2 regions of the Streptomyces sp. NPDC012935 genome follow, and region 2 is predicted to be linked to the other one. Evidence: predicted binding sites of a transcription regulator. Region 2 holds the regulator's gene; the other holds the start of a gene.
What was found. Region 2 encodes HrcA, which represses chaperone genes, less so after heat shock. Its sites were predicted from a motif close to TTNGCACTCNGNNNNNCNGAGTGCNAA; they were not measured.
Positions count from the first base shown of each region.

Region 1 (15,651 bases), on a different contig from region 2:
CGCGAGAGCTTGCTGGTGGCGTCCGACTCGCCGGCCAGCAGGGGCCGCAGTCCCGCGTACACGCCCTCCACGTCGTCCCGTGTCAGCGGCACCGCCAGTACCGAATTCACGTGCTCCAGCAGGTAGTCGATGTCCGCGCTGGACGCGGCCGGGTGGGCCTTGTCGAGGTCCCAGTCGGTGTCGGTGGTGCCGACGATCCAGTGCCGGCCCCAGGGGATGACGAACAGCACGGACTTCTCGGTGCGCAGGATCAGGCCCGTCGAGGAGTGGATGCGGTCCTTGGGCACGACCAGGTGGATGCCCTTGGAGGCGCGAACGTGGAACTGTCCGCGCTCACCCACCATCGACTGGGTGTCATCGGTCCACACGCCGGTCGCGTTGACGATCTGCTTGGCGCGGATCTCGTACTCGCCGCCCCCCTCGACGTCCCTCACGCGGGCCCCGACGACGCGTTCACCCTCGCGCAGAAACCCGGCCACGCGCGCGCGGTTGGCGACTTGCGCGCCGTAGGCCGCCGCCGTACGCACCAGGGTGGCGACATAGCGGGCGTCGTCCATCTGTGCGTCGTAGTACTGCAGGGCGCCGACCAGCGCGTCCTTCTTCAGTGCGGGGGCGATGCGCAGGGCGTTGCCGCGGCTCAGGTGGCGGTGCATGGGCAGGCCCCGGCCATGGGTGCGGGCCATCGACATGACGTCGTACAGCAGGACGCCGCACCCTGCGTACAGGCGCTCCCAGCCCTTGTACTGCAGCGGGTACAGGAACGGCACCGGCTTGACCAGGTGCGGCGCCAGCCGCTCCAGCAGCAGGCCGCGCTCCTTCAGGGCCTCGCGCACGAGCGCGAAGTCGAGCATCTCCAGATAGCGCAGGCCGCCGTGGATCAGCTTGCTGGACCTGCTGGAGGTGCCCGACGCCCAGTCACGTGCCTCGACCAGTCCGGTGGACAGTCCGCGGGTCGCCGCGTCGAGGGCGGTGCCGGCGCCCACCACTCCGGCGCCCACGACCAGTAGGTCCAGCTCACGCTCGGCCATTGATGCGAGTGACTCGGCGCGCTCCGCCGGCCCCAGTGTCGCTGTCCTCACCGCTGCCTCCCGCTCATCGGTCGCGTAGGCCGCACCCGGCGGGCGAAGCCCGGTTCGTACCCCCCATGCCCAAATTCTGACCGGGTTGCCCGGCTTCAGCCACCACGCACCCCCAGCCTGTGGACAACACTCACGGAAACGCGATCATTCAATGCCGTAAATCGGTCATATTTACTCCTAGTCTGACATTGCGCTCCCTCGATCTGTCCACAGGGCTTGCGCACCTGCACCGCTTCGGTTATTGGGAAGGACGGCCCACGCCATGCCCTCAGATCTCGCCGTCATCGGACTCGGCCTGCACGGCCTGCCCCTGGCGAAGGCCGCCGTCGCGGCCGGCATCCCCACGCTCGGTTACCGGACCGGGCCCGAGGCCGGCTCCCTCAGCCCCGCCGAGCTGCGCCGGATGCTCTCGGGGGGCTTCCGGCACGCCACCAGCCCCGCCGAGCTCGGCCGCGTGCGCACCGCCGTCATCTGCGCGCAGACCCCGCGCGGCGCGGACGGCGGGCTGGACCTGAGCCAGGTGGAGGGGGCAGCCCGCACCCTGGCCGCGCGGCTGCGCCCGCACACCACCGTGATCCTGGAGTCGCCCGTGCCCCCGGGCACCACCGAGAACGTCCTGCGCCCACTCCTCGAAGAGGTCTCCGGACTGCGCGCCGGGCGCGACTTCCACCTGGCCTACTCCCCCAGCCGCGTCGACCCCGGCAACCGTGACTTCACGCCCGCCAACACCCCCAAGGTGATCGGCGGCCTCACACCCGCGTGCACCGAGTCGGCCGCGGCGTTCTACGGCCGTCTCACCGACAAGGTGGTACGCGCGCGTGGACTGCGCGAGGCGGAGACGGTGCAGGTGCTGGAGACCAACTTCCGGCATGTCAACATCGCCCTCGTCAACGAAATGGCCGTCCTCTGCCACGACTTGGGCGTCGACCTGTGGGACGTCATCCGCTGCGCGGAGACCAAGCCGTTCGGCTTCCACGCCTTCCGCCCCGGCCCCGGCGTCGGCGGCCACGCCGTCCCGCAGGACCTGGCGGGCCCCGCCGGCCGCACCCTGCGCATGGTCGAACTGGCCCAGCAGGTCAACAGCCAGATGCCCCGCTACGTCGTCCAGCGCGCCGCCACCCTGCTCAACGAGCACGGCAAGTCCGCGCGCGGCGCCCGCATCCTCCTGCTCGGCGTCACCTACAAGCCCGACCTCGCCGACCAGCAGTCCACGCCCGCCCAGGAGGTCGCGATCCGCCTGATGGAGCTGGGCGCCTGCGTCAGCTACCACGACCCGCACATCCCGTCCTGGAACGTCCTGGACCGCCCGGTCCCGCGCGCGGACGCCCTGTACGAGGCGGTCGCGGACGCCGACCTGACGATCTTGCTCCAGCAGCATCGGACGTACGACCTGCAGGGCCTGTCGGTGAAGGCGCAGCTGCTGCTGGACACGCGGGGCGCGGCGCCCACAGGGGCGGCGCACCGGCTGTGACGGGGCACGCAAAGGGCCGGTCACCCCACTCGGGGTGACCGGCCCTTCCCTGACGTCGGCGTAACCGCGCGGCGGCTAGCGCTGGTGCTGCGAGTCCGCGACCGTGACCTCGACCCGCTGGAACTCCTTCAGCTCGCTGTACCCGGTCGTGGCCATCGCCCGCCGCAGCGCACCGAAGAAGTTCATCGAGCCGTCCGGAGTGTGGGACGGCCCCGCCAGGACCTCCTCGATCGTGCCGACCGTGCCGAGGTCGACCTTCTTGCCGCGCGGCAGCTCCTCGTTCACCGCCTCCATGCCCCAGTGGTGGCCACGGCCCGGCGCGTCGGTCGCGCGGGCGAGCGGGGAGCCCATCATCACGGCGTCCGCGCCGCAGGCGACCGCCTTGGGCAGGTCGCCGGACCAGCCGACGCCGCCGTCCGCGATCACGTGCACATACCGGCCGCCGGACTCGTCCATGTAGTCACGGCGGGCCGCCGCCACGTCCGCGACCGCCGTCGCCATCGGCACCCGGATGCCCAGGACGTTGCGCGTGGTGTGCGCGGCGCCGCCGCCGAAGCCGACCAGGACGCCCGCCGCGCCGGTGCGCATCAGGTGCAGGGCCGCGGTGTACGTGGCACAGCCGCCGACGATCACCGGGACGTCGAGCTCGTAGATGAACTGCTTCAGGTTCAGCGGCTCGTGCGAACCGGAGACGTGCTCCGCCGAGACCGTCGTACCGCGGATGACGAAGATGTCCACGCCCGCGTCGACGACCGCCTTGGAGAACTGGGCCGTGCGCTGCGGGGAGAGCGCGGCGGCCGTGACCACGCCCGCGTCGCGCACCTCCTTGATGCGCTGCCCGATCAGCTCCTCCTTGATGGGAGCGGCGTAGATCTCCTGGAGGCGGCGCGTGGCGGCCTCCGTGGGCAGCTCGGCGATCTCGTCGAGCAGCGGCTGCGGGTCCTCGTACCGCGTCCACAGGCCCTCGAGGTTCAGCACGCCGAGGCCGCCGAGCTCGCCGATGCGGATCGCGGTGGCCGGGGAGACGACCGAGTCCATGGGGGCGGCCAGGAAGGGCAGCTCGAAGCGGTAGGCGTCGATCTGCCAGGCGATCGAGACCTCCTTCGGGTCCCGCGTACGGCGGCTGGGGACGACGGCGATGTCGTCGAAGGCGTACGCCCTGCGCCCGCGCTTGCCGCGCCCGATCTCGATCTCAGTCACGTCTGTGGCCTTTCCCTGATGCGTTCAGCGTCTTCCAGTATCGCCGACGGGTACGACAAGGGCGGCCCCGGTGCACCCGGGGCCGCCCTCGAAGGAGTCTGCCGACTACTTGCTGCGGCTGTAGTTCGGCGCCTCGACCGTCATCTGGATGTCGTGCGGGTGGCTCTCCTTGAGGCCGGCGGAGGTGATCCGCACGAAGCGGCCCTTGGACTCCATCTCCGCGATGGTGGCGGCGCCCACATAGCCCATGGTCTGGCGCAGCCCGCCGACGAGCTGGTGCAGCACGTTGGCCAGCGGACCGCGGTAGGGCACCTGGCCCTCGATGCCCTCGGGCACGAGCTTGTCGTCGGAGGCCACCTCGGCCTGGAAGTAGCGGTCCTTGGAGTACGACCTGCCCTGGCCACGGGACTGCATGGCACCCAGGGAGCCCATGCCGCGGTACGACTTGAACTGCTTGCCGTTGATGAACAGCAGCTCGCCCGGGGACTCCTCGCAGCCCGCCAGCAGCGAGCCCAGCATCACGGTGTCGGCGCCGGCGGCGAGCGCCTTGCCGATGTCACCGGAGTACTGCAGGCCGCCGTCGCCGATCAGCGGGATACCCGCGGGGCGCGCGGCCAGGGAGGCCTCGTAGATGGCGGTGACCTGCGGGACGCCGATGCCGGCGACCACGCGGGTGGTGCAGATGGAGCCCGGTCCGACGCCGACCTTGATGCCGTCGACACCGGCGTCGATCAGCGCCTGGGCGCCGTCGCGGGTGGCGACGTTGCCGCCGATCACGTCGACGTTCACGCTCGACTTGATCTTCGACATCCAGCTGAGGGCGTTGCTGTTGTGGCCGTGTGAGGTGTCGACGACCAGGAAGTCCACACCGGCCCCGGCGAGTGCCTGGGCGCGCTCCAGGGCCTCGGGGCTGGCACCGACGGCGGCACCGACGAGGAGCCGGCCCTCGGCGTCCTTGGCGGCGTTGGGGTACTTCTCGGCCTTGACGAAGTCCTTGACCGTGATGAGGCCCTTGAGGACGCCTGCCTCGTCGATCAGGGGAAGCTTCTCGATCTTGTGGCGGCGCAGCAGCTCCATCGCGTCGCTGCCGGAGATGCCGACATGGCCGGTGACCAGCGGCATCGGGGTCATGACCTCGCGCACTTGACGGTCGCGGTCCGTCTCGAAGGCCATGTCCCGGTTGGTGACGATGCCGAGCAGCTTGCCGGCCGGGTCGGTGACCGGGACACCGCTGATGCGGAACTTGGCGCACAGGGCGTCGGCCTCGGCAAGGGTCGCCTCGGGGTGCACCGTGATGGGGTCGGTGACCATGCCGGACTCGGACCGCTTCACCAGGTCGACCTGGTTGACCTGGTCCTCGACGGACAGGTTGCGGTGCAGCACGCCGACACCGCCCAGGCGGGCCATGGCGATCGCCATGCGGGACTCGGTCACCTTGTCCATGGCCGCCGAGAGCAGCGGGATGTTCACACGGACATTGCGGGAGATGCGGGACGAGGTGTCGACCGCGTTGGGGAGCACCTCGGATGCACCCGGCAGCAGCAGCACGTCGTCGTAGGTCAGCCCGAGGGTTGCGAATTTTCCGGGCACTCCGTCGACGTTGGCAGTCATGACACCTTCCCCAAATGGCCTTGATCGGTGCGGATGTCCATGCTAACGGGAAGCATGGGGCGCAAATTCCACGGTTGCGGCCGACCCCGGGCTTCGTATGTTCGTACGGAACCGGAGTGAGGCCTGTTCATTTGGGGGCGCACTCAAGGGAGCACTGACGGAGCACTACTGCTCGGCCAGCGCGCGCAACCTGCTCAGCGCCCTGTGCTGGGCAACCCGGACGGCGCCGGGTGACATTCCCAACATCTGACCCGTCTCTTCCGCGGTCAACCCCACCGCGATCCTCAGGAGCAACAGCTCCCGCTGGTTCTCGGGCAGGTTGGCCAGCAGTTTCTTGGCCCACTCGGCGTCGCTGCTGAGCAGCGCCCGCTCCTCCGGGCCGAGGGAGTCGTCCGGGCGTTCCGGCATCTCGTCGGACGGGACGGCCGTGGAACCCGGATGCCGCATCGCCGCCCGCTGCAGGTCCGCGACCTTGTGCGCGGCGATGGCGAAGACGAAGGCCTCGAAGGGGCGGCCGGTGTCCTTGTAGCGCGGCAGCGCGAGCAGGACGGCGACGCAGACCTCCTGGGCGAGGTCCTCGACGAAGTGACGGGCGTCGCCCGGGAGACGGGACAGCCTGGTGCGGCAGTAGCGCAGGGCCAGGGGGTGGACGTGCGCGAGCAGATCGTGCGTGGCCTGCTCGTCCCCGTCCACGGCGCGATGGACGAGTGCTCCGATCGCCCCGTGGGCATGAGCCGCCTCGTCCTCGCGCATCGGTCCATGGTGCCTTGCGGCCGTTTGGTCCGTGGCATCGTGTCCGACGTTGTGCACCGAAGCGTTATGAGCAGGTGCGGCAGAACTCATCCCCTGCGCCCTCCCCTTCCGCTCGACCGACTCGTCCCCGAGAGACTCCACATTCTCAAGGATGCGGCATCCGCGGCGAAACGAGCAGCGGGCACCCGGCGGGTCCCTTTGCCACACCCGCTCACCTTGCGGTAAACGCGCCGACCCGCCCTGAGAAAAGCAGCCCCGCCCACCAGGCGGCGGGCGGGGATCCCCGTGCCCCCGCTGAGGCTCACCTACCGGACCAGGCCCCACCGGAAGCCGAGCGCCACCGCGTGTGCCCGGTCCGAGGCGCCGAGCTTCTTGAACAGACGTCGCGCGTGCGTCTTGACGGTGTCCTCGGAGAGGAACAGCTCGCGGCCGATCTCGGCGTTCGAGCGGCCGTGGCTCATGCCCTCGAGGACCTGGATCTCACGCGCGGTGAGCGTCGGCGCGGCGCCCATTTCCGCTGAGCGCAGCCGGCGCGGGGCCAGCCGCCAGGTCGGGTCGGCGAGGGCCTGCGTGACGGTGGCACGCAACTCCGCTCGCGAGGCGTCCTTGTGCAGATAGCCGCGCGCCCCGGCGGCGACCGCGAGGGCCACGCCGTCCAGGTCCTCGGCGACGGTGAGCATGATGATGCGCGCTCCCGGGTCGGCGGACAGCAGCCGCCGCACGGTCTCTACGCCGCCCAGACCGGGCATGCGTACGTCCATCAGAATCAGGTCCGAGCGGTCGGCGCCCCAGCGGCGGAGGACTTCCTCGCCGTTGGCCGCCGTCGTCACGCGCTCGACGCCGGGCACGGTCGCGACCGCGCGGCGGAGCGCCTCTCGGGCAAGCGGGGAGTCGTCGCAGACGAGGACGGATGTCATGGCCGCCCTCCGCAGCTGATGCACGTCACCTTGAGCCTCCAGGCTGGTACGAAATCGTCACCTGTGCGGTCGACCGCCTCGGACGCGTGCCCGAGCGCTTGTTCCTTCAACCGCCTCCGCCCTCTCAACGACGGTCACTCGAAAGAGTTACGGGGGCATGCGCCGTCTTCGGCACTCTACGTGAGGGGGCGGACACGGGGCAGACATGCACGACGGACCCTCAATGTTTCATCACAACCCATGCCCCATTCAGCCCTTTTTCTTCCCGTTTCACGGCGTTTGGGGCTAGATTCGCAATGAGTCATATTTTCATCTTCTTAGATCGTAGATGTACGGTCGTAGACACCGTATCCGCCCAGAACGGCTACAAGGGGTCACGCAATGGCAGATTTCTCCCGCCTTCCCGGACCGAACGCGGACCTGTGGGACTGGCAGCTGCTGGCTGCATGTCGTGGGGTGGACAGTTCGCTCTTCTTTCATCCGGAGGGCGAGCGCGGTGCGGCTCGGAGCGCTCGAGAGAACTCGGCCAAGGAGGTCTGCATGAGGTGCCCGGTGCGCGCGCAGTGCGCGGCGCACGCGCTGGCGGTGCGCGAACCGTACGGCGTCTGGGGCGGCTTGACCGAGGACGAGCGCGAGGAGCTCATGGGGCGGGCGCGCAACCGGCTGGTCTCGGCCTCGACGGCCGGCGGGGAGACCGGCTCGCACACCTGAAGGAACGTTTCTGCATCTAGCTCGGGGCACGCACATGCGTGCCCTTCTTTCTGCCGCTAGCGGGCGGCGGCCCGCGCAAGCTGTTCCAGCGTCGCCGCCACGGCCGGCACCTGCGCCAGGTCGGGCAGGGTGAGCGCGACGATCTCCCGCCGGACCGCCGGCTCCAGCGTCACCATGCGGGCCCCCCGCGGCCGTACGGACTCGACGGCGAGCTGGGGCAGGACCGCCACGCCCAGGCCGGCGCCCACCAGGCCGACGACCGCCGGATAGTCGTCGGTGGCGAAGTCGATGCGGGGCGTGAAGCCGGCGCTCTCGCACACCTCGATCAACTGTCCCCGGCAGCGCGGGCATCCGGCGATCCAGGGCTCGGCCGCGAGCTCCCCGATGGCGACCGATCCGGAGGACGCGGTGCGCGCGAGCCGATGCCGTTCGGGTACGAGGCCGACGAGACGGTCCGTCAGCAGCGGGCGTACGACGAGGTCGTCCCACTCCCCTTCCTGGGCCGCGCCTTCGTACCGGAAGGCGAGGGCCACGTCGCAGTCGCCCTCGCGCAGCAGCTCGACGGACTTCGGCGGCTCGGCCTCCTCCAGGGAGACCCGGGTGCCGGGGTGCGCGGCGCGCAGGGCGGCGAGGGCGGTCGGGACGAGGGTGGAGCTGCCGCTGGGGAAGGAGACGAGCCGCACGCGGCCGGCCCGCAGTCCGGCGATGGCGGCGACCTCCTCCTCGGCGGCGGTGAGTCCCGACAGGATCCCGGCGGCGTGCCGCACCAGCGCCTCGCCGGCCTGCGTCAGCCGCATCTCGCGTCCGCTGCGGATCAGCAGGGGGGTGCCGACGGAGGCCTCGAGCGCCTTCATCTGCTGGCTGACGGCGGGCTGGGTGCAGCCCAGCTCACGCGCCGCCGCGGAGAAGGAACCGGTGGTGGCGACGGCGCGCAGGACGCGGAGGTGACGGGCTTCGAGCACGGAACCGAGCATAAGCGAGCCTTGGAGGGCGTGCCGAATATCGCGTCGACACTTTGGACGTACGTCGCCTACCGTGCGGGCATGAAGCTTCTGTCTGTGAATCTGGGCCGCGCCAAGGCGGTGCCGTACACGGATCACGCCGACGGTGTGACCGGCATCGACAAGCAGCCGGCGGCGGGGCCGGTCCTGGTGGCGGCGCCCGGCCCGAAGGGCGTCGGGGGGAGCGGGCTGGCGGGGGACACGGTGTGCGAGAAGCGGCACCACGGCGGCGACGACCAGGCCGTGTACGCGGTCGCGCGCGAGGACCTCGACGACTGGGAGCGCGAGCTGGGGCGGTCGCTGACGAACGGCGTGTTCGGCGAGAACCTCACGACGTCCGGCCTGGACGTGTCCGGTGCCCTGATCGGGGAGCGCTGGCGGATCGGGCCCGAGGTGGTGCTGGAGGTGACGTGCGGCCGGATTCCCTGTCGTACCTTTCAGGGCCATCTGGGTGAGACGCAGTGGGTGAAGCGGTTCACGGCGAAGGCCGCGCCCGGCGCGTATCTGCGGGTGATCGAGCCGGGCGAGATACGGGCGGGCGACGCGATGGAGATCATCCACCGCCCCGGTCACGACGTGACGGTGGCACTGCAGTTCCGGGCGGTCACGACGGAGCGCAAGCTGCTGCCGCGGCTGCTGGCGGCGGGCGAGTCGCTGCACCCGGAGTCATTGGCGGCAGCTCGGAAGTATGTGTCACAGCACGGGATCTGACCGCGGCTCACCTGCCTGCTGTTCGCACGGGCTTCACCGACTGGGAGGCCCTGTGCAGAGAGCGGACGCGCAGACTCCGGGTCATTAACCTTGCGCCATGACAACGGCTCTCATCACGGGATCGACCGCGGGCATCGGCGCGGCCTTCGCACGGCGGCTGGCTGCCGACGGACACAACCTGGTGCTCGTGGCCCGGGACACCAAGCGGCTGCGGGAGCAGGCGACCGAACTGCATGACCGGCACGGCATCGAGGCGGAGGTCCTGACGGCCGACCTCGCCGAGGACACCGGCATCGAGACGGTCGCCGCTCGCCTGGGCGACCGCAGGAACCCGGTCGATCTGCTGATCAACAACGCCGGCTTCGGCAACAAGGGCCGCTACCTCGACGTCTCCATGGCCGACGAGCTGAAGATGCTCAAGGTGCACTGCGAGGCGGTACTGCGCCTGACGTCGGCGGCGTCGGAGGCGATGCGTGAGCGGGGGCGGGGCGGTGTCGTGAACGTCGCCTCCGTGGCGGCCTTCGTACCGCGCGGCACATACGGCGCGTCCAAGGCGTGGGTCGTGCAGTTCACGCAGGGCGCGGCGCGGGACCTGGCGGGCAGCGGCGTACGGCTGATGGCGCTGTGCCCGGGGTTCGTGCGCACCGAGTTCCATGAGCGGGCCGGGATGGGGACGGACAACATCCCGGGGTGGATGTGGCTGGACGCGGACAAGCTGGTGGCGGCGGCGCTCCACGATCTGGCGAAGGGCAAGACGGTGTCGATCCCGGACCCTCGCTACAAGGTCCTGCTGGGCGCGGCGAAGCTGGTGCCGCGAGGGGTGCTCGGGGGGATCAGCTCGCGGACCGGGCGCAAGTACGGGCCCCAGTAGGCGCGTCGGGGAGAGCCGGGCGCCTCGGTGCTTCGAAGGGGATCGGTGCGCCGCCCGGTTCCACCGTGACCGGGGGCCGCAGGGGCGTGGCGGTGGGAAAATGGTGGTGTCAGCCGCACCCAGCACGACCGGGAGGCCCCGACGCCATGACCTTCGTACAGCTCATCGACTGCAGGACCAGCCGCTTCGACGAGATGAACCGGCTGATGGACAGGTGGGTCGAGCAGACCAAGGGGAAGCGGACGGCGACGCACGACGTCATCGGGAAGGACCGGTCCGACGCGTCGCACTTCATCGAGATCGTGGAGTTTCCGTCGTACGACGAGGCCATGCGGAACTCCGATCTGCCCGAGACCGGCCGGATCTTCCAGGAAATGGTGGCGCTCTGTGACGAGCCGCCCACGTTCACCGATCTGGACGTGGTGCGCGACGAGCAGCTGAACGTCCTGGCCGCGCGGACCTTCTTCGAGGCCATGGGCAGGATGGGGCCGGAGCGGATCGGTGAGCACCTCACGGACGACTACGTGGATCACGATCCCTCGTATCCGCGGCCCGTGCAGGGCGTCGACGGCATGCGCGAGGTGTACGCGGGGTGGCAGGGCGCCTTCGACTTCACCTTCCGGATCGACGACCAGATGGCCCAGGACGACCAGGTGTGCACCCGGTGGACGTGGGTCGCGCGGCACAAGGGCGACTTCCTGGGGATCATGCCGACCGGGCAGGACGTGTCCATGCAGGGCATGACCTGGCAGCGGTTCCGGGCCGGCAGGATCTGCGAGAGCCGCTGGCTCTACGACCGGGCGGGTCTGCTGGAGCAACTGGGGGTACTCGGCGAGTGAAGCCCGCGAAGGGGAAGGCCCCGGTCCCGCACTCTCGTGCGGGACCGGGGCCTTCTGCGTGCGTATGAGCCGCTGGGCTCAGCGCGCGTGAGCTGCTGGGCTCAGTGGGCGTGCCCGTGGCTGTGGCCACCGGCCGCCGGCTCCTCCTCTTCCTTCTTCTCGACGACCAGGGTCTCGGTCGTGAGGAGCAGGGAGGCGATGGAGGCGGCGTTCTCCAGGGCGGAGCGGGTGACCTTGACCGGGTCGATGACGCCGGCCTTGACCAGGTCGCCGTACTCGCCGGTCGCGGCGTTGAAGCCCTGGCCCTTGTCGAGCTCGGCGACCTTGGAGGTGATGACGTAGCCCTCCAGGCCGGCGTTCTCGGCGATCCAGCGCAGCGGCTCGACGGCGGCCTTGCGGACGACCGCGACACCGGTGGCCTCGTCGCCGGTCTTGTCGAGGTTGCCCTCGAGGACCTTCACGGCGTGGACCAGAGCGGAGCCACCACCGGAGACGATGCCCTCCTCGACCGCGGCGCGGGTCGCGGAGATGGCGTCCTCCAGACGGTGCTTCTTCTCCTTCAGCTCCACCTCGGTGGCGGCGCCGACCTTGATCACGCACACGCCGCCGGCCAGCTTCGCGAGGCGCTCCTGGAGCTTCTCGCGGTCCCAGTCGGAGTCGGTGTTCTCGATCTCGGCCTTGATCTGGGCGACGCGGCCCTGCACGTCCTCGGACTTGCCGGCGCCGTCGACGATCGTGGTGTCGTCCTTGGTGACGGTGATCCGGCGAGCGGAACCGAGCACCTCCAGGCCGACCTGGTCGAGCTTGAGGCCGACCTCCTCGGAGATGACCGTGGCACCGGTGAGGGTCGCCATGTCCTGCAGCATCGCCTTGCGGCGGTCACCGAAGCCGGGGGCCTTGACGGCGACCGCGTTGAAGGTGCCGCGGATCTTGTTCACGACCAGGGTCGACAGGGCCTCGCCGTCGACGTCCTCGGCGATGATCAGCAGCGGCTTGGAGGCACCCGCCTGGATGACCTTCTCCAGCAGCGGCAGCAGGTCCGCGATGGAGGAGATCTTGCCCTGGTTGATGAGGATGTACGGGTCCTCCAGGACGGCCTCCATGCGCTCCTGGTCCGTCACGAAGTACGGCGACAGGTAGCCCTTGTCGAAGGCCATGCCCTCGGTGAAGTCCAGCTCCAGACCGAAGGTGTTGGACTCCTCGACGGTGATGACACCGTCCTTGCCGACCTTGTCCATCGCCTCGGCGATGAGCTCGCCGACCTGCGTGTCCTGGGCGGACAGACCGGCGACGGCGGCGATGTCGGACTTCTCGTCGATCGGGCGGGCGGTCGCGAGGAGCTCCTCGGAGACCGCGGCCACGGCCGCGTCGATGCCCTTCTTCAGCAGCGCCGGGGAAGCACCCGCGGCGACGTTCTTCAGGCCCTCGCGCACCAGCGCCTGGGCGAGCACGGTGGCGGTGGTCGTACCGTCACCCGCGATGTCGTTGGTCTTGGTCGCCACCTCCTTCACCAGCTGGGCGCCGAGGTTCTCGTACGGGTCCTCGACCTCGACCTCACGGGCGATGGTGACGCCGTCGTTGGTGATGGTGGGCGCGCCGAACTTCTTGTCGATGACGACGTTGCGGCCCTTGGGGCCGATCGTCACCTTGACCGTGTCGGCAAGCTTGTTGACGCCGCGCTCGAGGGCGCGACGGGCGTCCTCGTCGAACTTCAGGATCTTCGCCATGGGAGCGGTTCAGCCCTCTCGGAAAACGTGGGTGAAACGAACTGCGCCCCAGACGCCCGGCTTCATAAGGTCGCGGGGGCCCGGGGCGCAGCTCACAAGCAAAAGTGCTTGAGGTGACGGGTTATCTGGGGGGTGACCCCCAGACCCCCCTACTTCTCGATGATCGCGAGCACGTCGCGAGCCGAGAGGACGAGGTACTCCTCGCCGTTGTACTTCACCTCGGTGCCGCCGTACTTGCTGTACAGCACGATGTCGCCGGTCTTGACGTCGAGCGGCAGACGCTCGCCGTTCTCGAAACGGCCCGGGCCCACGGCCAGGACGACGCCCTCCTGGGGCTTCTCCTTGGCGGTGTCCGGGATGACCAGGCCAGAGGCGGTGGTCTGCTCGGCGTCGAGCGGCTGGACCACAATGCGGTCCTCGAGCGGCTTGATGGCAACCTTGGAGCTGGTGGTCGTCACGATCCGACCTCCCCCTTCGGAGATCTCACGGGGTTAACTGTCTGAGGTGGCGACCAGGTGGATCCGTCGTCGCGGGTGCCGGACCTGCCCGTCGCGTAGTTGGCACTCTCCAGTGGGGAGTGCCAGAGCCGAGACTATGACCGCGATTAGCACTCGGTCAAGCGGACTGCTAATTCGCTGCGCTGGCTGAGCCGCGTTCGGGTGACCGGTGCCGCCGGTGACCGGTGTTGCCGTGGCCGCCTGGGGGCTGCCGCCCCCAGACCCCCGCTATCGGCCTGAACGGCCTCGTCCTCAAACGCCGGACGGGCTGGAGTGGACCGGCGCCGGAGAGTTCCGTCAGATGTAGTCCTCCAAACGGCCCACCGTCAGCCCCCGTCCCTGGATCTCCCGCAGCAGCCTCGTCGTCCGCTCTCTCAGCGTCAGCCCCGCCGGTTCACCCGAGGGGACCGACACGATGTCCCCGGCGCGCAGCCGTCCGGGGCCGTGCGCGTACGTCAGTTCGCCGTCGCCCTCCATCGCCGCCCGCCACAGCACGACCGCCGTCACCCCACAGTGGGCCGCGGCACGGAGCGTGGTCGTGTCGTACGTGCCGTAGGGCGGGCGGAAGAGGCGGGGGCGGATGCCGAAGCGGGCGCGGAGTTTGTTCTGCTGGCCGCAGATCTCGGCGCGCTGGCCGGCGTACGGCAGGCCGCGCAGGGCGGCGTGGTCGAGGGTGTGGTTCTGGATCGACGCGCCCACCGAGCGCAGGCGCGCGAAGTGGCCGTAGCCCGGGCCGACCACGCTGTCCGTGAGGAACATGCTGACGGGCAGCCGCAGTTCACGGACCATGTCGACGAAGCGGGGATCCTTCTCGGCGCCGTCGTCGTAGGTGAGGAAGACGACCTTGTCGCGGGTGGGCGCGCGGTGCACGACGGGCAGCGGGTGTCCACCGGACGTCCCTGGCCGCAGCCGCCTCCCGGGCGGGGGCGGTGGCGCGGCGAGTGGGGCGGTCAGGCCCCAGCGCCGGTACGGCTGTGCCGTGTGCGGCGCGCTGTCCACCGACCGGGTGCTGTGGGCCGCCCTGTCGCCCGGCTTCCCTCCACCGGGGCCGACCGGACCGGCCGGCTGCGCGCATCCGGCGAGCAGGACGGAAGCCAGGACCGCGCCCGCCACGGCCCACGGCGTCCGCCTCACAGGTAGTCCTCCAGCCGGGCCACCGCGTAGCCCTCGGCCGTCACCTTGTTCAGGAACCGGCGGATCATGTCGGGCATTGTGCCCTGCCAGTCCTCCCGGCCCCGGAAGTGAGAGAGGACGATGTCACCCGATCGGATCTTCTGGTCCCACTCGCGGTACTCCCAGTGGTCGACGAAGACCTCTTCGTTCCACAGCGGGACGTACTTGATGCCGCACGACTTCGCGGCGCGCAGGCTGTCCTTGTCATAGTTCCCGAAGGGCGGGCGGAAGAGCAGCGGGGGCTTGCCGTAGCGCTCCTCGATGACGTCCTGCATGCCGCAGATCTCGTACTGCTGGCGGCGGTAGGAGAGGGCGGGGAGGTACGGGTGGTGGAGGGTGTGGTTGTTCAGGGTGACGCCGCTGCGCTGCATCCGCTTGAAGTAGCCGTAGTCGTCCTTGATCACGTAGTCGCTGAGGAAGGCGGTGTACGGCACCCGCAGGTCGTCCATCATCCGCAGAAAGACGGGGTCCTTCTCGGCGCCGTCGTCGATGGTGAGGAAGACGACCCGTTGCCGGGTGGGGATGGTCGTGAAGACCGGCGGGAGGCCGAGTTCCTCGTGCCCGTCGACCTCGAAACCCTCGCGGGTGGTGATCTTCGGCTTGGTCGCGGGTGGAGGCGGGGGCGTGAGCGGAATTCTCGACAGACCCCAGCGTTTCGCGGCGGCGGCTCGGGCGGCGACGGACTGCGCCGACTTGAACCTCTTCGGATGCGCACCGGGGGTGTTCCCGGCGTGCGGGCCCGCACTGGTGGCCGGAGGCGGTGCCTTCAGGGGCTGCCGGCTCGGGGTGGGGCGTGCGGGCCCGGATGCGCCAGTGCCCGCCGGTGCACAGCCCGCGGCGATGGCGGCGACGGCGAGCACGGCGACTGCTCCGCGGACCCGTGTACCTGCCGCTGCCCGGCCACGCCGCCCTGCGGGTGCCCCATTCGGGCTACTTTTGTCATTTTGTACTACTAGTCGCATGGTGCGGGATCTTCGCAGGCGCCCACCCCGAAGCCGGGCCGACACCGCCGTGCGGAGAAGCACCATCCACCGACTGGCCCACCGTGAGCGGCCGGTCCGCCGGCTGGCGGACAATGACCCGGTGAACG
Region 1 is NZ_JBIBBC010000021.1:39,263-54,913, reverse strand. Features, by position in the region: gene ACFY5C_RS35490 (glycerol-3-phosphate dehydrogenase/oxidase) at 1-1,079, opposite strand, end outside; gene ACFY5C_RS35485 (nucleotide sugar dehydrogenase) at 1,342-2,550, shown strand; gene ACFY5C_RS35480 (GuaB3 family IMP dehydrogenase-related protein) at 2,626-3,750, opposite strand; gene guaB (IMP dehydrogenase) at 3,856-5,361, opposite strand; gene ACFY5C_RS35470 (sigma-70 family RNA polymerase sigma factor) at 5,527-6,114, opposite strand; gene ACFY5C_RS35465 (response regulator transcription factor) at 6,420-7,031, opposite strand; gene ACFY5C_RS35460 (WhiB family transcriptional regulator) at 7,413-7,742, shown strand; gene ACFY5C_RS35455 (LysR family transcriptional regulator) at 7,799-8,704, opposite strand; gene ACFY5C_RS35450 (MOSC domain-containing protein) at 8,786-9,454, shown strand; gene ACFY5C_RS35445 (SDR family NAD(P)-dependent oxidoreductase) at 9,552-10,325, shown strand; gene ACFY5C_RS35440 (ester cyclase) at 10,472-11,164, shown strand; gene groL (chaperonin GroEL) at 11,266-12,891, opposite strand; gene groES (co-chaperone GroES) at 13,041-13,349, opposite strand; gene ACFY5C_RS35425 (polysaccharide deacetylase family protein) at 13,686-14,522, opposite strand; gene ACFY5C_RS35420 (polysaccharide deacetylase family protein) at 14,519-15,523, opposite strand; gene ACFY5C_RS35415 (methyltransferase domain-containing protein) at 15,645-15,651, shown strand, end outside.
Region 1: a site for HrcA is predicted at 13,496-13,522, ahead of groES (co-chaperone GroES). Genes of this name have one in related genera too.

Region 2 (15,651 bases):
CGCCCCCGAGCCCCAGCGCGCCGAGCGGGAGACCGACTGGCTCAACCGCGGTGCTCTGTCCTTCCTCGCCGAGGCCTCCGACCTGCTCGCCGGGCAGCTCGACGAGAACCTGGTCGCCGCGCTCGCCGGCCAGCTGATCGTGCCGCGGCTCGCGGACTGGTGTGCGGTGTGGCTGGAGGACGAGGTCGCCGGGCGCTGGGGATACCCACGATCGGGCGAGGCCGGGGGAGGGGCGGGCTGGGGGGCGGACGGCGCCGCCGGGACCGGGCCGCGGCTGGCCCGCGTCTGGCACGGCTCCGAGAACCTCATCGAGGAGCTGCGCCAGGCCCTGGAGAAGGAGCCGCCGCTTCCCGCCGACGACCACCGCACCGGTCCGGTCGCCTACCCCTGGCCAGGTGAGGCGCTCGGCGCGCGCGGGATGAGCGGCACGGCGCTCGCGTACCGCCTGATCGCCGGGGGCCGCCCGCTGGGCACGCTGGTCATCGGGCGGGCCGACCTGTTGCGCTTCCCCGACGAGGTCACCGGGCTCGTCGAGGACCTCAGCCGCCGGGTGGCGCTCGCCATCGGCGCGGCCCGCCAGTACGCCCGGCAGGCCACCATCAGCCGGGTCCTGCAGCGCGGACTGCTGCCCGGTGCCGTCGCGGAGATCCCCGGCGTGGCCAGCGCGCTGGTGTACGAGCCGTGCGACAAGGGCGGTCCGAGCGGCGACTTCTACGACCTGTTCCCGGCCGGCGACGGCCGCTGGTGCTTCGCCATCGGGGACGTCCAGGGCAAGGGCCCCGAGGCGGCCGTGGTGATCGGCATCGCACGCCCCTGGCTGCGGCTCCTCGCCCGGGAGGGCTACCGGGTCGCCGACGTCCTCGACCGTCTCAACCAGCTACTCCTCGACGACGCCACGGAGGCCGCCGACGCCGCCGCGCGCGCCCTCGTCGGGCCGGTCCCGCCGGCGCCGGGCGACGGCCCGCAGACCCGCTTCCTGTCCCTCCTCTACGGCGAACTCACCCCCTTCGACGGCGGCATCCGCTGCACCCTCGCCTCCGCCGGACACCCGCTGCCGCTGCTGCTGGGCGCCGGCGGCGAGGTCCACACCGCGGCGCATCCGCAGACCCTCCTCGGGGTCGTCGAGGACGCCACGTACACCAGCGAGACCTTCGAGCTGCGCTCCGGGGACACCCTGCTGTGCGTGACCGACGGAGTGACGGAGCGGCGCAGCGGCTCCAGCCAGTTCGACGACGGCGACGGCCTCGCGACCGCGCTCGCCGGGTGCGCGGGGCTGAACGCCGAGCTGATCGCGGAGCGGATCCGCAGGCTCGTGCACGAGTTCAGCGGCCGTCCGCCGGAGGACGATCTGGCGCTGCTGGTGCTCCAGGCCGAGTAGCGGTTCTCTCGGTTCCGGCGGGCACCCGCGCGTGCTGGACAATAGAACCCATGCCTTCCGCACTCCCCGACGGCGAGCCCGTCCCCGACGACGGCACGCTCCCCGCGTCCGCCCTCGCCGGGTCCGCCGACCGCCCTCTCGGCTTCTACCTGCACGTCCCGTACTGCGCGACCCGCTGCGGCTACTGCGACTTCAACACCTACACGGCGACCGAGCTGCGCGGCACGGGCGGAGTGCTGGCGTCCCGCGACAACTACGCCGAGACCCTCGTCGACGAGATCCGCATGGCCCGCAAGGTCCTCGGCGACGACCCGCGCGAGGTCCGCACGGTCTTCGTCGGCGGCGGTACGCCCACGCTGCTGGCCGCCGACGATCTCGTACGGATGCTGGGGGCGATCCGTGACGAGTTCGGGCTGGCACCGGACGCGGAGATCACGACGGAGGCGAACCCGGAGTCGGTGGACCCGGCGTATCTGGCCACCCTGCGCGAGGGCGGCTTCAACCGGCTCTCCTTCGGCATGCAGAGCGCGAAGCAGCACGTGCTGAAGGTCCTGGACCGCACCCACACCCCGGGCCGTCCCGAGGCGTGCGTGGCGGAGGCGCGCGCGGCAGGCTTCGAGCACGTCAACCTGGACCTGATCTACGGCACACCGGGCGAGTCGGACGACGACTGGCGGGCCTCGCTGGAGGCGGCGATCGGCGCCGGCCCGGACCACGTGTCCGCCTACGCCCTGATCGTCGAGGAGGGCACCCAGCTGGCCCGCCGCATCCGCCGGGGCGAGGTCCCGATGACGGACGACGACGTCCACGCGGACCGGTACCTGATCGCGGATTCGGTGCTGTCGCAGGCGGGCTTCGACTGGTACGAGGTCTCCAACTGGGCGACCTCACAGGCGGGCCGCTGCCTGCACAACGAGCTGTACTGGCGGGGCGCCGACTGGTGGGGCGCGGGTCCGGGCGCCCACTCGCACGTGGGCGGCGTGCGCTGGTGGAACGTGAAGCATCCGGGCGCGTACGCGGCGGCACTGGCGGCGGGACGCTCGCCGGGGGCCGGGCGCGAGCTGCTGTCCGAGGAGGACAGGAGGGTCGAGCGGATCCTGCTGGAGCTGCGGCTGCTGGAGGGGGTGCCGCTGGAGCTGCTGCGGGAGCAGGGGCTCGCGGCTGCTCGGCGGGCGCTGGGGGAGGGGCTGCTTCAGGAGGGGCCGTACGGGGAAGGGCGTGCGGTGCTGACGCTTCGGGGGCGGTTGCTGGCGGATGCGGTGGTCAGGGATTTGGTGGACTGATCACTCCGGTGGGTGAATCGGACGCAGAGGCACCATTGGGCGGCGCACCGATTCGTAGGGTGCCGCTGTGAACGATCGCGCGATGATCAAGTTCTTCGAGGGGCTGGAGCCGCCTGAGGGCGTCAGGGCCGAGCTTCTGCGAGGCGAGATCGTGATGTCGCGTAACTCTGGTCTGGTGAACAACCGCAACGTCACGGAGACGGTGGACCAGATTCCCCGCAACCGTTGGTATCCGCTTCAGACCCAGTGTGTCGACATGCTCGACTTCGTCAGCGCACCCGTTCCCGATGTGGTGGTGACCGAGCGAGGCGCCGGTCCGGATCAAGGGACATACGTGCCGTCGGCGGTGGTCACGGCATTGGTGGAGGTCGTCTCCGAAACCAGCGTGGAGCGCGACTACGGGGTCAAGCGCGCGATCTATGCCGCGAGCGGCGTGCCCGCCTACCTGATCATCGACCCGATCATGGCGCACTGTGTGCTGTTCGCCGAGCCGAAGGGCAGTGGCGAGGAAGCCGAGTACCACGTGCAACGGATGAGCAAGTTCGGCTGCCCGGTCCCGATGGACTGTCTCGGTCTCGAAGTCGACACCACCGGATTCGGCACCTTCAGCAACGTCAGGCCCCACCGCTACCCGTAACGAAGTCGATCAGCTCCTCCACCCGCCCCAGCAACTCCGGCTCCAGGTCCTTGTAGGACCCCACCCGCTTCAGGATCGCCTGCCACACCGCGCCGGTGTTCTCCGACGGCCACCCCAGTGCCCGGCACACCCCCGTCTTCCAGTCCTGCCCGTGCGGGACGCGCGGCCAGGACTCGATGCCCAGGGCCGACGGCTTCACCGCCTCCCAGATGTCGATGTACGGGTGGCCCACGACCAGGGCGTGTTCGCTGGTCACCGACTCCGCGATCCGCCACTCCTTCGTGCCGGGCACCAGGTGGTCCACCAGGACCCCGAGGCGGGCGTCCGGGCCCGGGGCGAACTCGGCCACGATCGACGGCAGGTCGTCGACGCCCTCCAGGTACTCCACGACCACGCCCTCGATGCGCAGGTCGTCGCCCCAGACCTTCTCGACCAGTTCGGCGTCGTGGCGGCCCTCCACGTAGATCCGGCCGGCGCGGGCCACACGTGCGCGTGCGCCGGGGACGGCGACCGAGCCGGACGCCGTACGGCTGGGACGTGCGGGAGCGGAGGACGTCGGGCGTACGAGCGTCACGACCTTGCCCTCCAGCAGGAACCCCCGCGGCTCCAGCGGGAACACCCGGTGCTTGCCGAAGCGGTCCTCCAGCGTCACCGTGCCCGCCTCGCAGCGGATCACCGCGCCGCAGAAACCCGTGCCCGGCTCCTCCACGACCAGGCCCGGGTCCGCCGGTACCTCGGGGGCGGGCTTGGGCTTCTTCCAGGGCGGGGTCAGGTCCGGGGAGTACTGGCGCATTCGGATGACGATAGGAGAAGCGCCGCGGGTACGTCTCGCGGATCAGGGCGACACGCCGAAGCGGGCCGCCAGGGCGTCGCGCTGGCGCCGCACGAACTCCGCGTCCACCACCGCTCCGTGACCGGGCACGTACAGCGCGTCCTCGCCGCCCAGGTCCAACAGGCGGTCCAGGGCGGCCGGCCAGTGCGACGGTACGGCGTCGGGGCCCGCCTGGGGTTCGCCCGACTCCTCCACCAGGTCGCCGCAGAAGACGACCTCCCGATCGCCGGAGGCCGCGCCCGGCACCAGCACGACCAGATCGTGGGCCGTGTGGGCCGGACCGACGTTCGCGAGCAGGACCTGGCGGCCGCCCTCCAGGTCGAGGGTCCACTCGCCGCTCACCTGGTGGCGGGGGCGGACCAGGGCGTCCAGAGCCTCGTCGGCGGCGTCCGGGTCCAGGCCGTTGCCCACGGCGTCCGAGCGCAGTCCCGCCCGCTCGTGCGCGAACACCGTGTCCATGCCCACCGGGCCGTACACCTCCGCCCCGGCGAACGCCGCCGCCCCGAAGACATGATCGAAGTGGGGATGGGTCAGCGCGAGATGAGTCACACGGTGACCCGCGAGCCACTGCGCCTGCGTACGCAACCGCACACCTTCCCCGAGGCTTGACCCGGCGTCGATCACGAGCGCCGTGTCCCGGCCCACGACCAGCCCCGCGGTGCAGTCCCAGCCCGGAAGCCGGCACCTGCCCACCCCGGTCGCCAGCCGTTCCCACCCGAGCTCTTCCCAAGTCACCGTCATACGGCGACGCTAACCAAGACACCACCGTCGGGCATGGTGGTGCAGGACCGGCCTTGCCCGGGGCGTACCCCACCGCCGTACACTGGCCGGGGACGGTTGGCACTCACCAGCGCAGAGTGCCAGGCGAGATGTCAAGGGGACGACTTCTGGAGGTGTGCGCGGTTGCTGAGTGAACGCAGGCTTCAGGTTTTGCGCGCCATCGTCCAGGACTATGTCGGGACCGAGGAGCCGGTCGGGTCGAAGGCGCTGACCGAGCGGCACAACCTCGGGGTCTCCCCGGCGACCGTCCGCAATGACATGGCGGCCCTGGAGGACGAGGGGTTCATCGCCCAGCCGCACACCAGCGCGGGGCGCATCCCGACCGACAAGGGCTACCGGCTGTTCGTCGACAAGCTCGCCGGCGTCAAGCCGATGACCCCGCCGGAGCGGCGCGCCATCCAGAACTTCCTCGACGGCGCCGTCGACCTCGACGACGTCGTGGCGCGCACCGTGCGGCTGCTCGCGCAGCTCACGCGGCAGGTCGCCGTCGTGCAGTACCCGTCGCTGACCCGGTCCACCGTCCGTCATGTGGAGCTGCTCTCGCTCGCGCCCGCGCGTGTGATGCTCGTGCTGATCACGGACACCGGACGGGTCGAGCAGCGGATGATCGACTGTCCCGCGCCCTTCGGTGAGGCCTCGCTCGCGGATCTGCGCGCGCGGCTCAACAGCCGGGTCGCGGGGCGGCGCTTCACCGATGTGCCGAGGCTCGTCGAGGACCTCGCGGAGGCCTTCGACATAGAGGACCGCGGCACCGTTTCGGCCGTGCTCTCCACCCTTCTGGAGACACTCGTCGAGGAGAACGAAGAGCGGCTGATGATCGGCGGCACCGCCAATCTCACCCGCTTCGGACATGACTTCCCCCTCACCATCCGGCCCGTCCTGGAGGCCCTCGAGGAGCATGTCGTGCTCCTCAAACTCCTTGGCGAGGCAGGGGATTCGGGCATGACCGTACGCATCGGTCACGAGAACGCCTACGAGGGACTCAACTCAACGTCTGTCGTGTCGGTCGGCTACGGTTCGGGCGGCGAGGCAGTAGCCAAGCTCGGCGTGGTCGGACCGACCCGCATGGATTACCCGGGAACGATGGGAGCGGTACGCGCAGTGGCACGGTACGTCGGACAGATCCTGGCGGAGTCGTAAGTGGCCACGGACTACTACGCCGTTCTCGGCGTGCGCCGCGACGCGTCGCAGGAAGAGATCAAGAAGGCCTTCCGGCGGCTCGCGCGCGAGCTGCACCCGGACGTCAACCCGGATCCGAAGACCCAGGAGCGGTTCAAGGAGATCAACGCCGCTTACGAGGTGCTGTCGGACCCGCAGAAGAAGCAGGTCTACGACCTCGGCGGCGACCCGCTGTCCCAGGCGGGCGGCGCGGGAGCCGGCGGCTTCGGTGCGGGTGGCTTCGGGAACTTCTCGGACATCATGGACGCCTTCTTCGGTACGGCGTCCCAGCGCGGCCCGCGCTCGCGCACCCGTCGGGGCCAGGACGCGATGATCCGGCTGGAGATCGAGCTCGACGAGGCGGCCTTCGGCACGACGAAGGACATCCAGGTCGACACGGCCGTCGTCTGCAACACCTGCAACGGTGAGGGGGCTGCCCCCGGCACCTCCGCCCAGACGTGTGACATGTGCCGCGGTCGCGGTGAGGTGTCGCAGGTGACGCGGTCCTTCCTGGGCCAGGTCATGACGTCCCGGCCCTGCCCGCAGTGCCAGGGATTCGGGACGGTCGTTCCCACGCCGTGTCCCGAGTGCGCGGGCGACGGACGCGTACGGTCCCGTCGGACGCTCACGGTCAAGATCCCGGCCGGTGTCGACAACGGCACCCGGATCCAGCTCGCCGGCGAGGGCGAGGTCGGCCCCGGTGGCGGTCCCGCCGGTGACCTGTACGTCGAGATCCACGAGCTGCCGCACTCGACCTTCCAGCGGCGCGGCGACGACCTGCACTGCACGGTGACGATCCCGATGACCGCGGCGTCCCTCGGCACGAAGGTGCCGCTGGAGACGCTGGACGGCCTCGAGGAGGTCGACATCCGGCCCGGCACCCAGTCGGGTCAGTCGATTCCGCTGCACGGACGCGGTGTGACGCATCTGCGCGGTGGCGGGCGCGGCGATCTCATCGTCCACGTCGAGGTCACCACGCCGACCAAGCTGGACCCCGAGCAGGAGCGGTTGCTGCGCGAGCTGGCCAAGCTGCGGGGCGAGGAGCGGCCGCAAGGGCAGTTCCAGCCCGGGCAGCAGGGGTTGTTCTCGCGGTTGAAGGACGCGTTCAACGGGCGCTGACGGTGCGCGGGGGTTGCTCGCCGTGGCTGGGGGCTGCCGCCCTCAGCCCCCCGCCCGGCCCTGAACGGGCCTCGTCCTCGAACGCCGGACGGGCTGATTCTCCCCGGCCCGTTGCCGCGGCACCGGGCCGATTCGGACTTGTTCGGAGGACGTGACAACATGCCGTCATGTCCTCCGCGCTGACCGATCTCTTCCCCCATCCGATCGTGCAGGCCCCCATGGCGGGCGGCGTCTCCGTTCCGCAGCTCGCCGCTGCCGTGTCCGAGGCCGGTGGGCTGGGGTTTCTCGCCGCCGGGTACAAGACCGCCGACGGGATGTACCAGGAGATCAAGCAGCTGCGCGGGCTGACGGGCCGCCCGTTCGGGGTCAACCTGTTCATGCCGCAGCCCGAGTATGCCGACGCCGCGGCAGTGGACGTCTACGCGCATCAGCTCGCCGGTGAGGCGGCCTGGTACGAGACCGAGCTGGGGGACCGCGACAGCGGGCGGGACGACGGGTACGACGCCAAGCTGGCCGTGCTGCTCGACAACCCGGTGCCGGTCGTCTCGTTCCACTTCGGGGTGCCGAAGCCGGATGTGCTGGAGTCCCTGCGCCGCGCCGGAACCTTCACCCTCGTCACCGTCACCACCCCGGACGAGGCCCTCGCCGTGCAGCAGGCCGGTGCCGACGCCGTGATCGTGCAGGGAGTGGAGGCCGGCGGGCACCAGGGGACGCATCGCGACAACCCGGAGACGGACCGGTCGGGCATCGGGCTGCTCTCCCTCCTCGCCCAGGTCCGGGAGACCGTCAGCCTGCCCCTCGTCGCCGCCGGCGGCATCATGCGCGGCAGCCAGATCGCCGCCGTCCTCGCGGCCGGGGCCAGTGCCGCCCAGCTCGGCACCGCCTTCCTCGCCACCCAGGAGTCCGGCGCCAACGCCCTGCACAAGCAGGCGCTGACCAACCCCCTGTTCGTACGGACCGAACTGACGCGCGCGTTCTCCGGCCGGCCCGCCCGCGGCCTGGTCAACCGCTTCATGCGCGAGCACGGGCCGTACGCCCCCGCCGCCTACCCCGAGGTCCACCACCTGACCTCCCCGCTGCGCAAGAAGGCCGCCGCGTCCGGTGACGCGCAGGGCATGGCCCTGTGGGCGGGGCAGGGGCACCGCATGGCACGCGACCTGCCCGCCGGGCAGCTGGTGGAGGTGTTGGTCGCGGAGCTGGACGCCGCGACGACAGCGTTGTCGGCGGCGCGCAAGGGGGGTGCTCTCGGATGACGGCGCCGGTGTTCGTCGTCGAGTCGCTGGAGCGGGGCCACCTCTCCGGCGGCGAGTACGTGCTCGACGGTCCCGAGGGGCGGCACGCCGTCTCGGTGAAGCGGCTGCGGGCCGGCGAGGAGGTCGTCCTCACCGACGGGCTCGGGCGCTGGGTAGAGGGGGTCGTCAAGGCGGCCGAGGGCAAGGACCGGCTGGTCGTCGGCGCGGGTGCGGTGGCCGAGGAACCAGCGGGACAGCCCCGTATCACCGTCGTCCAGGCCCTCCCCAAGGGCGACCGCGGTGAACTGGCCGTCGAGACCATGACCGAGACCGGCGTCGACGCGATCGTGCCGTGGGCGGCCGCCCGGTGCATCACCCAGTGGAAGGGCGAGCGAGGGGCGAAGGCCCTCGGCAAGTGGCGGGCCACCGCACGCGAGGCAGGCAAGCAGTCGCGCCGGGTGCGCTTCCCGCAGGTCGCCGAGGCGGCCACGACCAAGCAGGTCGCGGCGCTGCTCGCCGACGCCGACTTCGCCGCCGTACTGCACGAGGAGCGCGACTACGGCAGCGAGCCGCTCGCGACGGCCGAACTGCCCGCCGAGGGCGAGATCGTGCTCGTCGTCGGCCCCGAGGGCGGCTTGGCCCCCGGGGAACTCGCCCTCTTCGAGGAGGCGGGCGCGAAGGCGTACCGTCTGGGCCGAACCGTCCTGCGTACCTCCACCGCCGGAACCGCGGCGACGGCACTGCTCCTCGGCCGCACCGGCCGCTGGTCCTGACCAGGAGGGACGTCCGCCGTGGAACTCGCCCAAGTACGGCTTTTGGTCGGCGACTTCGCCGCCTGCTACCGCTTCTACGCCGAGGTCCTCGGCCTCAAGCCGCAGTCGGGCGCGACGAACGGGCCCTACGAGAAGTTCAGCCCCGCAACCGGTTCGGCGGGCATCGCCCTTCAGGACCGGGCGGTGATGGCCGAGGTCGTGGGCGAACTCGGCGACGAGGCCAGGGGACATCGTTCGCTGGTGGTCCTGCGCGTCGACGATCTGGACACCTACTGCGCACAGATCACCGAACGCGGAGCGACCCTCCTCCACGACCCCACTGCGCTGACCGACCGCATGCGCGTCGCCCACCTCAAGGACCCGGAGGGGAACCTGGTGGAGCTTCAGGAATGGCTGCTGCTGCGCACCTGAGAGCGACCGCCTCCCGCCGTGACGTGCGCGAGCAGGAGTGGCCGTATGCGCTCTACCGCGGCGGCCGGGACAGTGGCAGGCTGCGGTCCCATGGGGGCATTCAGGAGGGTTCGGTCCCGCGTCCACCGGCGTCCCGGGCGTCGTGCGCGGGTGGCTGCCGTGGCGGGGCTCGCCGTCGTCGCCGTCGGCTCGGTGGTCGGCTGTGATCCGAGTGGGCTGAGCTCGGCGACCGTGGCGTTCACGACCGATCAGACCGTGACCGACGAGCTGGAGCGGCAGAAGGCCGACGTGCAGTGGCTCAACTGCACGGGCTCGTACGACGGGGGCGGCAACGGCAGCTCGCCGACCGCCAGTGAGAACGCCGTCGTCAAGGTCGACTGCGAGGGCGAGACCAAGGACGGCAAGGACATTGTCGTCACGGGCCGGATCACCCGGGCCGTCAGCGGTTCCTGTGTGCGCGGGGACCTCGTCGCCAAGATCGATGGCAAGGAGTGGTTCCACGTGAACGGGCTGGGCGACTGCGACGCCACGCCCTCGCCCGTCAACCCGTCCGGGGGCGGACAGCAACCCGGCCCGACCGTCACGGTGACCGTCACCAAGACCGTCTACTGCAAGCAGCACCCGAACTGCTGGCCGGAGGGCAAGTGACCGGCTCCCGGCGGGAGTTGGGGCAAGTGATCCAAAGACCTGTTCGCGGGCGCCGCTCTTGCCTAGGGTGATCGCGTGACACAGTCCGCGACGCCTGCTTCGACTTCGGCCCCCGTCCCCGCGCCGTCATATCTGCGGTATCCGCATCTGCACGGCGACCTGGTCGCCTTCACCGCCGAGGACGACGTATGGCTCGCCCCCCTCGACGGCGGCCGGGCCTGGCGGGTCAGCGCCGACAACGTGCCGGTCTCCCTGCCGCGCATCTCGCCCGACGGTACGACCGTCGCCTGGACCTCCACCCGCGACGGCGCCCCCGAGGTGCACATCGCGCCGGTCGACGGCGGCCCCTCCAGGCGCCTCACCCACTGGGGCAGCGGGCAGACCAGGGTGCGCGGCTGGACGCCCGACGGCCAGGTCCTCGCGATCAGCACCCAGGGCCAGGCGGGCAGCCGCCGCACCTGGGCCCACACGGTCCCGCTCGACGGCGGACCGGCCACCACCCTGCCGTACGGGCCCGTCGCCGATGTCGTCCACGGGCCTCGGCTGCTGCTCGCGTCCGCGCCCATGGGGCTGGAAGCGGCCCGGTGGAAGCGCTACCGGGGCGGTACGGCGGGGAGGTTGTGGATCGAGGCCGAGGGCGACGGGGAGTTCGTACGGCTGCACGAGGAGCTGGACGGAAACGTCGAGTACCCGATGTGGGTGGGGGAGAGGGTCGCTTTTCTCTCCGACCACGAGGGTGTGGGAGCCGTGTACTCGTCCCTGGCCGACGGGTCCGACCTGCGGCGGCACACGCCGGTCGACGGCTTCTACGCCCGGCACGCCGCGAGCGACGGCACCCGCGTCGTACACGCATGTGCCGGTGAACTGTGGCTCCTGGACGACCTCGACGGCGCCGAGCCGCGCCGGCTCGACATCCGGCTCGGCGGGCAGCGCACCGACCGGCAGACGTACCCGTTGAACGCCGCGCGCGCGTTCGGGGAGGCCGCGCCCGACCACACCGCGCGCGGCAGCGCCGTCTCCGTCCGGGGCGCCGTGCACTGGGTCACCCACCGCTCCGGCCCCGCCCGTGCGCTCGCCGCCGAGCCGGGGGTGCGCGCCCGGCTGCCGCGCACCTTCCGCGCGGAGGGCGAGGAGTGGGTGGTGTGGGTGACCGACGCGGAGGGCGACGACGCGCTGGAGTTCGCGCCCGCGACCGGGCTCGCGCCGGGAGCCACCCCGCGCAGGCTCGGCGCCGGGCAACTGGGCCGCGTCCTGGAACTCGCCATGGCGCCCGACGGCAGCCGGGCCGCGGTCGCCGCGCACGACGGCCGCGTGCTGTTCGTCGAGCGGGAGACCGGCGAGGTGCGCGAGGTGGACCGCAGCGCGGACGGGGACGTCTCCGGGCTGGTCTTCTCGCCCGACTCGGCCTGGCTCGCCTGGTCGCACCCCGGCCCCCGCCCGCTGTCTCAGCTCAAGCTCGCCAACACCACCGACCTGTCGGTGTCCGAGGCGACCCCGCTGCGCTTCCAGGACTACGCGCCGGCGTTCACGCAGGACGGCAAGCACCTGGCGTTCCTGTCGACGCGGGCCTTCGACCCCGTCTACGACGAGCACGTCTTCGACCTCGCGTTCGTGGTCGGCTCGCGCCCGCACCTGATCACCCTCGCCGCGACCACCCCGTCCCCCTTCGGCCCGCAGCGGCACGGCCGCCCCTTCGACGCGCCCGACAAGGACGAGACGCCCGACAGCGAGGGCACCCCGACCACGCGCATCGACCTCGACGGCCTCGCCGACCGGATCGTGCCCTTCCCGGTCGAGGCGGCCCGCTACACCACCCTGCGGACCGCCAAGGACGGCGTGCTGTGGCTGCGGCACCCCGTGCGCGGGGCCCTGGGTGCCTCCCGGGCCACGCCGGACGACCCCGAGCCCAAGACCGAGCTGGAGCGCTACGACCTCGTCCAGCGGCGCATCGAGCATCTCGCCGACGACGCCGACGACTTCGAGGTCAGCGGCGACGGCAAGCGGGTGCTGCTCTGGACGAGCGATCGCTTGAAGGTCGTACCGAGCGACCGGCGGGCCTCCGGCGACGACGACAGCGACACGAACATCACCGTCGACCTGAGCCGCGTACGGCAGACGGTCGACCCGTCGGCGGAGTGGCGGCAGATGTTCGAGGAGACCGGCCGCATCATGCGGGACCACTTCTGGCGGCCGGACATGAGCGGGGTCGACTGGTCCGGGGTGCTGGACCGCTACCGCCCGCTGCTCGACCGGGTGGCCACCCACGACGACCTGATGGACCTGTTGTGGGAGGTGCAGGGCGAGCTCGGCACCTCGCACGCCTACGTCGCCCCGAGCGGCGGGTACGGCAGCGGGGCCCGGCAGGGACTGCTCGGCGCCGACATCTCCCGCCACGCGGACGGAAGTTGGCGGATCGACCGGATCCTGCCCTCGGAGACCTCCGACCCCGACGCGCGGGCGCCGCTGGCCGCGCCCGGGGTCGCCGTGCGCGCCGGGGACGCGATCGTCGCCGTGGCCGGCACGCCGGTGGACCCGGTGACCGGGCCCGGCCCGCTGCTCGTCGGCACGGCGGGCAAGGCGGTGGAGCTGACGATCTCGCCGGCCGGGGGCGGAGACGTACGGCATGCGGTCGTGGTCCCGATCGCGGACGAACAGCCCCTGCGCTACCACGCATGGGTGGCGGACCGGCGCGGTTACGTCCACGAGAAGTCCGGCGGCCGGCTGGGCTATCTCCATGTGCCGGACATGCAGGCGCCCGGGTGGGCCCAGATCCACCGCGACCTGCGCGTCGAGGTGGCACGTGAAGGGCTCGTCGTGGACGTGCGGGAGAACGGCGGCGGGCACACCTCGCAGCTCGTCGTCGAGAAACTGGCCCGGCGGATCGTGGGCTGGGAACTGCCGCGCGGGATGCGGCCGTACAGCTATCCCGCGGACGCCCCGCGCGGACCCGTCGTGGCGGTGGCGAACGAGTTCTCCGGCTCCGACGGGGACATCGTGAACGCCGCCATCAAGGCGCTGGGGCTCGGCCCGGTCGTGGGCACGCGGACGTGGGGCGGTGTCATCGGGATCGACAGCCGCTACCGCCTGGTCGACGGCACGCTCATCACCCAGCCGAAGTACGCCATCTGGCTGGAGGGCTACGGCTGGGACGTGGAGAACCACGGCGTCGACCCGGACGTGGAGGTGCTCCAGCGGCCCCAGGACTGGGCGGCGGGGCGGGACGCCCAGCTGGACGAGGCGATCCGGATCGCGCTGGCGGGGCTGGAGGAACGGCCCGCGAAGACACCGCCGGCGCTGCCGACCTGAAGCAGACCGCCGACGCTGCGGACCTGAGGCAGACCGCCGGCGCTGCCGACCCGAGGCGGGCGGTGCGCCCGGCAGACCGCGCTCGCACCCCGCGGCCCGGCCGCCCTCTGGGGCAGCCTCGCCGTCGCGACGCTCCTGTCCGGCAGCCGCCCGCTTCAGTTCCGACGTTCCGCACCCCCCGTGACCGGCAACCGATCACCTGCGGCCGACGACGATACGATGCCTCCCGTAACGACGCGCCCAACTCCCGGAGGGAACCCTCATGGCAGGCGAGCCGCAGGACGACTGTCTGTTCTGCAAGATTGTCGAGGGGCACGTCCCGGCGACGATCGTCCGGGAGACGGAGACGACCGTCGCGTTCCGGGACATCAACCCCCAGGCGCCCACCCACGTCCTGGTCATTCCCAAGGCGCACTACAAGGACGCCGCCGCCCTCGCCGCCGCCGAACCGGCCCTCGCCGCGGACGTGCTGCGGGAGGCCGGCGCCGTCGCCGACGACGAAAAGCTGGAGAGCTACCGGATCGTCTTCAACACCGGCGCCGGCGCCAGCCAGACCGTCTGGCACGCGCACGCCCACATCCTCGGCGGGCGCGGCATGCAGTGGCCCCCCGGATAGGTCGTAGCAGCCGTGTCCGTACGTGAACTGGTGGTCCTCGGCACCGCGAGCCAGGTCCCCACCCGGCACCGGAACCACAACGGGTATCTGCTGCGGTGGGACGGACAGGGAATCCTGTTCGATCCCGGCGAGGGCACGCAGCGGCAGATGCTGCGTGCCGGGGTGGCCGCGCACGACCTGAACCGGATCTGCATCACCCACTTCCATGGGGACCACTCGCTGGGACTGGCCGGGGTCATCCAGCGGATCAACCTCGACAAGGTTCCGCATCCCGTCACCGCCCACTACCCGCGTTCCGGGCAGCGCTTCTTCGACCGGCTGCGGTATGCCACCGCCTACCGCGAGACCGTCGACATCGCCGAGGCCCCGATCAGCGAGGACGGCGTCATCGCCGCCACCGGCGGCCACAATCTGGAAGCCGTGCGGCTCTCGCACCCCGTCGAGTCGTACGGCTACCGCCTCGTCGAGCCCGACGGCCGCCGCATGCTGCCCGAACGGCTCGCCGCGCACGACATCAAGGGGCCGGACGTCGGACGGATCCAGCGCGAGGGGGTGCTGGACGGGGTCTCGCTCGACGACGTCAGTGAGGTCCGGCGCGGGCAGCGGTTCGCCTTCGTCATGGACACACGGCTGTGTGACGGCGTGTACACCCTCGCCGACGGCTGCGACATGCTCGTCATCGAGTCCACCTTCCTGGACGAGGACGTGCAACTCGCCGTCGAGCACGGTCACCTGACCGCCGGTCAGGCCGCCCGCGTCGCGCTCGACTGCGGTGTACGGCATCTCGTGCTCACCCACTTCAGCCAGCGCTACTCCGAGCCGGACGAGTTCGAGCGGCAGGCGCGGGCCGCGGGGTTCGACGGGGAGCTGACTGTCGCGCACGACCTGCTGCGGGTGCCACTTCCGAAACGGCGATAACACCGCCGTACGATGCTTCGATGCCCCTCCCCAAAGCAGAACTGCACCTCCACATCGAAGGCACCCTCGAACCCGAGCTCGCTTTCGAACTGGCTGCGCGCAACCGCGTCGAGCTGCCGTACCTGGACACCGACGAGCTCCGCAAGGCCTATCAGTTCGAGGACCTCCAGTCCTTTCTGAATCTGTACTACGAGCTCATGGCCGTCCTGCGCACCGAGCGGGACTTCGAGGACCTCGCGAACGCCTACCTCGCCCGCGCCGCCGCGCAGGGCGTGCGGCACGCGGAGATCTTCTTCGACCCGCAGGCGCACACCAAGCGGGGCCTGGAGCTGGGCACTGTCGTCGAGGGGCTGTGGCGGGCGCTGGGGAGCAGCGAGGCGAACCACGGGGTCTCCACCCGGCTGATCATGTGCTTCCTGCGCGACGACTCCGCCGAGTCGGCCATGGACACGCTCCGCGCCGCCGAGCCGTATCTCGACCGGATCACCGGCGTCGGCCTCGACTCGGCCGAGGTCGGCCATCCGCCGGTGAAGTTCCGCGAGGTCTACGAGGCCGCCGCA
Region 2 is NZ_JBIBBC010000004.1:283,400-299,050, reverse strand. Features, by position in the region: gene ACFY5C_RS13205 (SpoIIE family protein phosphatase) at 1-1,378, shown strand, start outside; gene hemW (radical SAM family heme chaperone HemW) at 1,429-2,661, shown strand; gene ACFY5C_RS13195 (Uma2 family endonuclease) at 2,744-3,298, shown strand; gene ACFY5C_RS13190 (DUF3097 domain-containing protein) at 3,276-4,091, opposite strand; gene ACFY5C_RS13185 (MBL fold metallo-hydrolase) at 4,134-4,871, opposite strand; gene hrcA (heat-inducible transcriptional repressor HrcA) at 5,034-6,050, shown strand; gene dnaJ (molecular chaperone DnaJ) at 6,051-7,187, shown strand; gene ACFY5C_RS13170 (nitronate monooxygenase) at 7,355-8,440, shown strand; gene ACFY5C_RS13165 (16S rRNA (uracil(1498)-N(3))-methyltransferase) at 8,437-9,192, shown strand; gene ACFY5C_RS13160 (VOC family protein) at 9,211-9,603, shown strand; gene ACFY5C_RS13155 (hypothetical protein) at 9,694-10,251, shown strand; gene ACFY5C_RS13150 (S41 family peptidase) at 10,327-13,557, shown strand; gene ACFY5C_RS13145 (histidine triad nucleotide-binding protein) at 13,820-14,173, shown strand; gene ACFY5C_RS13140 (ribonuclease Z) at 14,186-15,091, shown strand; gene ACFY5C_RS13135 (adenosine deaminase) at 15,112-15,651, shown strand, end outside.